Regions from separate parts of the Caballeronia sp. HLA56 genome, predicted to be linked through region 1. Evidence: predicted binding sites of a transcription regulator. Region 1 holds the regulator's gene; the other holds the start of a gene.
What was found. The regulator LexA, encoded in region 1, represses DNA repair genes until DNA is damaged. The targets are predictions, from matches to a motif close to ACTGTATNNNNATACAGT.

Region 1 (3,415 bases):
TGCTGGTAGGTCACCACGAACGTATCGAAGCTGCGATATCCGGCCGTGGTCTGCGGTGGTTGTCGCGGCGGTTCTTGAGTCGCAACCATGCCCGATGCCGCTTCCGACGGCGGTGAACTCGCCGCCGCCTGACCGTCTCGAACCGGTGGCACGACATCGGGTGGATGCTCGCCTAGATCTCCCCGCGGCGGAATGCCATTCAAAATCGCGGCGACGCCTTCGGGCGTAGCGTAGGAATCCACCAGCGGCCCTACGAGCGCCGCGCCGATCATTGCACCGATGATCGCGAGCGGATTGCCGCTCGTCTGGATATCGACGCGCCGCGTCAGCAGTGCGCCGACTTGCTCTTTGAGACTTTCACGCAGTGCAGGGAAGTCGACGTATTCGTTGACGGTCTGTGCATCGCGCGCATCGGCCGCGTGCTTGACGCGGTTCAGCGCGATATAGGGCGACGCATAGACAAGGCTTAACCCTGCAACGATGAAGAGAATGACGAGCGCGGCGACGAAACAACGCGTAGTGCGGGACATGCGAAGGAACGACCCCTGGCGTGACATGGGTGACATGAAAGAACGATTGACCATGTTCACGCCGGATATATCCCGAGCTTCATTCCTTGCAGCCGATAGATTGCGGACTGCCTGCATTGCACATAACTCAAATTCACTCGGCAAACGCTCGACCGCGCTCAGGCCAGAATGCCGCTGCTAACGCCGGCGCGTTCCTCGTCGATACACCGGTCGATCATGCGCGACACCTCGCCGATATTGCCGACCATGATTACCCGCGACTCACTGCGATACACCCGCACCGGCGCGCGCTGTTCCGATTCCGCATGCACCGCGCTATTGAGCGACACACGGGCGAAGGCGGGTTGACGCGACGGCAACGCGGGCATCTCGTCGAAGAGATCGGGCGCCGCTTCAGGTCGCGCCACGGCGCATGAGATCAGCGAGCGCAAATGACGCAGACGGCCAAACTGACGAAAGGGCAGCAAACGGGCGAAACGTTCCATGATGACTCTCCAGACGGCGGACGACAGACGACAGACGATAGGACGCACCGCGGCACGCCGCGAGCGGTGGCCGTCATGCTTGTAATTTTTGAAACGTGCCGCGTCGCGCGAGGGCGAGGAGGCGAAGCGGGCGGCGGTGTTGACGCGCCGCGCGCTCGAGTCGTACGTTAGAACTCGCCGGAGCGGATGAGCCCGACCGCGATTCCTTCCAGCGCGAAGTCGCCGCTGCCGGAGCGCACGAAGATGTTTTCGTAGTCGGGATTCTCCGCGACCAATTCCACGCCATCTGGCCGGCGCTTCCAGCGCTTCACCGTGACGTCGTCGCCAATACGCGCGACCACGATCTGCCCGTCTTTCGCTTCATTGCGCTTCTGTACGGCAAGCAGGTCGCCGTCGAGAATGCCCGCGTCGCGCATGGACAAGCCGCGCACCTTCAGCAGATAGTCAGGCTTGCCCGAAAAGAACGCAGGGTCGCACGCGTAGTGTTGCGAAATATGCTCCTGCGCAAGGATGGGACTGCCCGCCGCAACGCGCCCGACCAGCGGAAGCGACAACTGCATGATGCTCTGATGCGGCAAGGTGAACTGATGCGGAAGGTCGTCCGAACGGTCGATGCGCGCGGAGCCTCCCAACAGGCGGATGCCACGCGACGAACCCGCCGCGAGTTCGATCACGCCCTTGCGCGCCAGTGCCCGCAGATGTTCCTCGGCGGAGTTCGCGGAGCTGAAGCCAAGCTCGGCGGCGATCTCGGCACGCGTGGGCGGAAAGCCCGTGCGGTCGATGGCTCGCTGGATGAGCTCGAACACTTGCTGCTGTCGCGCGGTAAGTTTTGAGGGTTTGGTCACTTGCTGGAGCCTCGGCGCACTGTATGGATGGACAGATGACTGTATTTTTATACAGTATTTCGCGCTTTTCAAGCTTTACTTGAAGTTCATCGCCAGATCCTTTACTGACAAGGCTGCAGCGCGCTCAAACCGTCGCTATTCGTCCCTCGGACTGCGAAAAACCTCGCTTTAGCACTTTTGCATCTAAAAAAGTGAGAAACAATTATTTCTAATCATATAAGCTCGCCTTTAGACTGATTCCGTCAATTCGATAAGACGGAGAACGGGGAATGCATAGCATCAGGGCTGGATTGAAGGGCGGCGCGAAACAAATCTTTGCCGCGCTGGCGATCACGGCGGCCAGTTTCGGAATCTCGGCCACCGCGCACGCGGACACGTCGTTTCTGAACGTCTCGTACGATCCGACGCGCGAGTTGTATCAGGACTTCAACCAGGCCTTTGCGAAGAAGTGGAAGGCGGACACCGGCGAAACGGTCACCTTCAAGCAATCTCATGGCGGTTCCGGCGGCCAGGCGCGCGCGGTTCTAGACGGGCTTCAGGCAGACGTCGTGACGCTTGCGCTTGCTTACGACATCGACGCGCTCGCCTCCAAGGGCATCGTCGGGACGGACTGGCAGAAGCGTCTGCCGGACAATGCATCGCCGTACACGTCGACCATTGTGTTTCTAGTGCGCAAGGGCAACCCGAAGGGCATCAAGGACTGGGACGATCTCACCAAGCCGGGCGTGTCGATCGTCACGCCGAACCCGAAGACCTCGGGCGGCGCGCGCTGGAACTATCTGGCGGCGTGGGCGTATGCGCAACACAAGCCCGGCGGCAACGAAGAGACCGCGAAGGAGTTCGTGACCAAGCTCTACAAGAACGCAGGCGTGCTCGATTCCGGCGCACGCGGCGCGACCACCAGCTTCGTGCAGCGCGGTCAGGGCGACGTGCTGATCGCATGGGAAAACGAGGCGTTCCTGTCACTCAAGGAATTCGGTCCGGAGAAGTTTCAGATCGTGGTTCCTTCGGTGAGCATTCTGGCCGAGCCGCCGGTGGCGGTGGTGGACAAGGTCGTCGACAAACACGGCACGCGCAAGCTGGCCGAAGCGTATCTGAAGTATCTGTATAGCGACGAAGGCCAGCAGATCGCGGCGCGCAATTTCTATCGTCCGCGTTCGGACAAGGTGCCCACCGAGCTGACCAAGCAGTTCCCCAAGCTCAAGCTCTACACCATCGACGACACCTTCGGTGGCTGGACCAAAGCGCAGAAGACGCACTTCGCGGACGGCGGCGTGTTCGATTCGATCTATCAGCCGCAGTAAGCAGACAAGAGACCGGGCGCCGCGAGGCGCTCGAGTCGCAATGAAAGCGGCCGCAAAGACGGCCGCGCATGACGAGACTAAAAAACAGTGCGCTTATCCCCCGGGCGCCGAAGGCAGGACGATCAAGGATGAAGCAAAGATGACAACGTTCACTTTCCGAAAGCCGAGTGCGTTACCCGGCTTCGGGCTGACGATCGGCATCACGGTGGCTTACCTGAGCCTCGTGGTGCTGATTCCGCTTGCGGCGACCT
Region 2 (3,415 bases), 1.2 Mb from region 1:
GCGATAACTCCGCGCGGCTATATTCCCGACGAGACAGGTAAGCAAGCGCGCGTCCTTTAAGCGAACGTTGCGGACGCTTGGAATCTTTGACTTCGGCAGCGGAAGTTTTGCGAGCGCGTTGACTTGAACGGCTGTAGACCGATTCGGATGCTGTGTTGACGCCTGCATCCGGCGTGCACTGCTCGAAGGGCTCGAAAGGATCGGCGTCTTCGAAGGCGTCGATTGCAGATGATTGGTTTGGATTGGCAATCCGGCTTGCCAAGGGTGACGCGTTCTGCGCACGGTTGGTCGCCAGAGTCGGCCTTTCCACTGCCGGCTTGGAGGTTGCGTTTCTCGACGGTGCGTTGCCCTCACGAATGGACGCTGCCTGCATCAGCAACGCGCGGGCTTGCTCCAGACGCGCCCGGCGATCTTCGGACGACGGTGTCTCACTTTCCCGGACAGCAGCAGCATCAACATCGGCCGCCCTTGCGTCCAACTCAGCAGCATCACGCGCATTCACCGGCAACTCTCGCCGCCAGCCACCACGCAACGCCTTCGTCGAATCGCGCGACTGAGTGTCACGCGACTGAGGATCACTCGCGCCGTTCGGATCATCAGAACCAGCAGACCGCCCGAACCTTCCGTCCGTTCTGCCAGCCTTCGATCCGAACCGGCGTTTCAACATCGTCAGTGACCAAGTGAGTATCTAAAGGACGAGACGACGACTACGTGACGATAAAGCGACAACTCACTCGTCCGCCACCGTGGCGCCCGGCGCCACGGCGTCAGCCATTGCCGCCACGCCGAGCGACTCGCGGATCTTGTTCTCGATCTCGCGGGCGATGTCCGGGTTCTCGCGCAGGAATTCGCGCGCGTTGTCCTTGCCCTGACCAATACGCTCGCCGTTATAGCTGTACCAGGCGCCCGCCTTGTCTACCAGCTTGGCCTGCACGCCCAGGTCGATGATCTCGCCCTGACGCGAAATGCCTTCGCCATAAAGGATGTCGAAAATGGCTTCGCGGAACGGCGGCGAGACCTTGTTCTTCACGACCTTCACGCGCGTTTCGTTGCCGATGACTTCGTCGTTCTTCTTGATGGAACCAATACGGCGAATGTCCAGGCGCACCGACGAATAGAACTTCAGCGCGTTGCCGCCCGTGGTGGTTTCCGGGTTGCCGAACATCACGCCGATCTTCATGCGGATCTGGTTGATGAAGATGACGAGGCAGTTCGTACGCTTGATGGTGCCAGTTAGCTTGCGCAGCGCTTGCGACATCAGGCGCGCTTGCAAACCAGGCAGCGAGTCGCCCATTTCGCCTTCGATTTCCGCCTTCGGCACGAGCGCCGCGACGGAGTCGATGACGATCATGTCGATGGAGCCGGAGCGCACCAGCGCATCTGCGATTTCCAGTGCCTGCTCGCCCGTGTCCGGTTGCGAGATCAGCAGTTCCTGCGCATTCACGCCGAGCTTCTGCGCGTATTGCACGTCGAGCGCGTGTTCTGCGTCGATAAACGCCGCCGTGCCGCCGACCTTTTGCATCTCGGCGATCACCTGCAGCGTGAGCGTGGTTTTGCCCGACGACTCAGGCCCGTAGATTTCCACGACACGGCCGCGCGGCAAGCCGCCGACGCCAAGCGCGATATCCAGACCGAGCGACCCTGTCGAGACCACCTGAATGTCTTCCACCACCTCGCCTGCGCCGAGCCGCATGATCGACCCTTTGCCGAATTGCTTTTCGATCTGCGCGAGCGCGGCGGCCAATGCCTTGCCCTTCTCCGCAGTCATGCCAGCCGGGCCTTTCTTGCTTTCTTCCATGAATCGTCCTTTGCTATGATGAACGGCGTCTGAGGCGGGTGCCGGCAAGCTCGAAACGAACTCGAGCCCGTCTGTAGCACTCCCGCAGACACTGTATAAAAAAACAGTAGTTTTTGCAAGCCCGATCGCGCGACGCAGTCTTTTTTCCACGCCGCGCGCACCGCGCAAAAACCGCAAAACACCTGGAGACCGCCGCGCCGGGCGAAATGCGGTGTCGGCAATGACTGCGCTTTGCCGCGCACGAAGGCGCACAACACGATGCGAATCCTCATTGCCGAAGACGACAGCATACTCGCGGACGGTCTCATTCGATCACTCCGCCAATCGGGATACGCCGTCGACCATGTGAAGCATGGCGTCGAGGCAGATACCGCCCTTTCGCTGCAAACTTTCGACCTCCTGATTCTCGATCTCGGCCTGCCGCTCATGCCCGGTCTGGAGGTGCTGCGCCGCCTGCGCGCACGCAATTCGCAGATGCCGGTTTTGATCCTGACGGCGGCCGACAGTGTCGACGAACGCGTGAAGGGACTCGACCTCGGCGCCGATGACTATATGGCCAAGCCCTTCGCGCTCAACGAGCTCGAAGCGCGCGTTCGAGCGTTGACGCGACGCGGCGCGGGTGGCGGTCCGACTGTCGTGAAGCATGGTTCGCTGGCGTTCGACCAGGTCGGACGCGTCGCGCATATCGGCGAGCAAGTCGTAGACCTGTCCGCGCGCGAACTCGGCGTGCTCGAAGTGCTGCTCCAGCGCATCGGGCGGCTCGTGTCGAAGGAACAGCTCGTGAATCATCTATGCGAGTGGGGTGAAGAAGTAAGCAACAACGCAATCGAGGTGTACGTGCACCGCTTGCGCAAAAAAATCGAAGCGAGCGGCGCGCGCATCATCACGGTGCGCGGGCTCGGCTACACGCTGGAAAAAGCCGGCGCCATTGTCGACAACGGCGCCGTTGCCCAACCCGCGGCGAGCGATTCCCTGCCCGCCAGCCCTCAATACAAGTAGCCGCGCATGGCGTCGCCCGTTTCCACCGAACCAAGCGAAGCCCGGCACGGACACGACCACGCCGCCACCGAAAGCGACACCGACGCCAAGCGCGACGCGCGCTACGCCAACCCGTTCGCGCCTCCCGACGAACTCGAACCCGACAACGAAACGCATCCGCGCTCGCTCTTCGGCGAGATTCTCGACTGGATGCTTGCGCCGCTTCTGCTGCTCTGGCCGATGAGCATCGCGGTGACGTATCTGGTCGCGAAGTCGATTGCCAACGGTCCGTTCGACCGCGCGCTCGAAGCCGACGTCTACATGCTCGCGCGCCAAATCCAGCCGGTGAACGGCGTCGCCGAACTGCGTCTACCCGATGTCACGCGCGATTTCCTGCGCGCCGACAACGTCGACAGCGTGTTCTTTCAAGTGCTCGGCACGCGCGGCGAACTGGTCGGCGGCGACCGTGACATGCCCTTGCCGCATGACGACGATCGTCCGCAGCCGGGCATCGTCGAATTTCGCGACGACGCCCTGCGCGGCAACGACATTCGCGTCGCCTATACGACGGTCGATGTGCCCGGTCTCGCGCCGGGACGCGATCCCGCCGAGACGCAGCCGGTGCTCGTGCAGGTCGCC

Region 2: recA (recombinase RecA) is a predicted target of LexA. The motif match lies at 1,889-1,906, and genes of this name have one in related genera.

Annotation. Positions count from the first base shown of each region.
Region 1 covers NZ_BAAHOB010000005.1:1,889,707-1,893,121, forward strand. Annotated here, with positions in the region: gene ACYQ47_RS28420 (DUF2939 domain-containing protein) at 1-530, opposite strand, end outside; gene ACYQ47_RS28425 (hypothetical protein) at 689-1,015, opposite strand; gene lexA (transcriptional repressor LexA) at 1,183-1,860, opposite strand; gene ACYQ47_RS28435 (sulfate ABC transporter substrate-binding protein) at 2,130-3,164, shown strand; gene cysT (sulfate ABC transporter permease subunit CysT) at 3,304-3,415, shown strand, end outside.
Region 2 covers NZ_BAAHOB010000005.1:3,069,817-3,073,231, forward strand. Annotated here, with positions in the region: gene recX (recombination regulator RecX) at 1-373, opposite strand, end outside; gene recA (recombinase RecA) at 731-1,798, opposite strand; gene ACYQ47_RS33825 (response regulator) at 2,057-2,797, shown strand; gene ACYQ47_RS33830 (sensor histidine kinase) at 2,804-3,415, shown strand, end outside.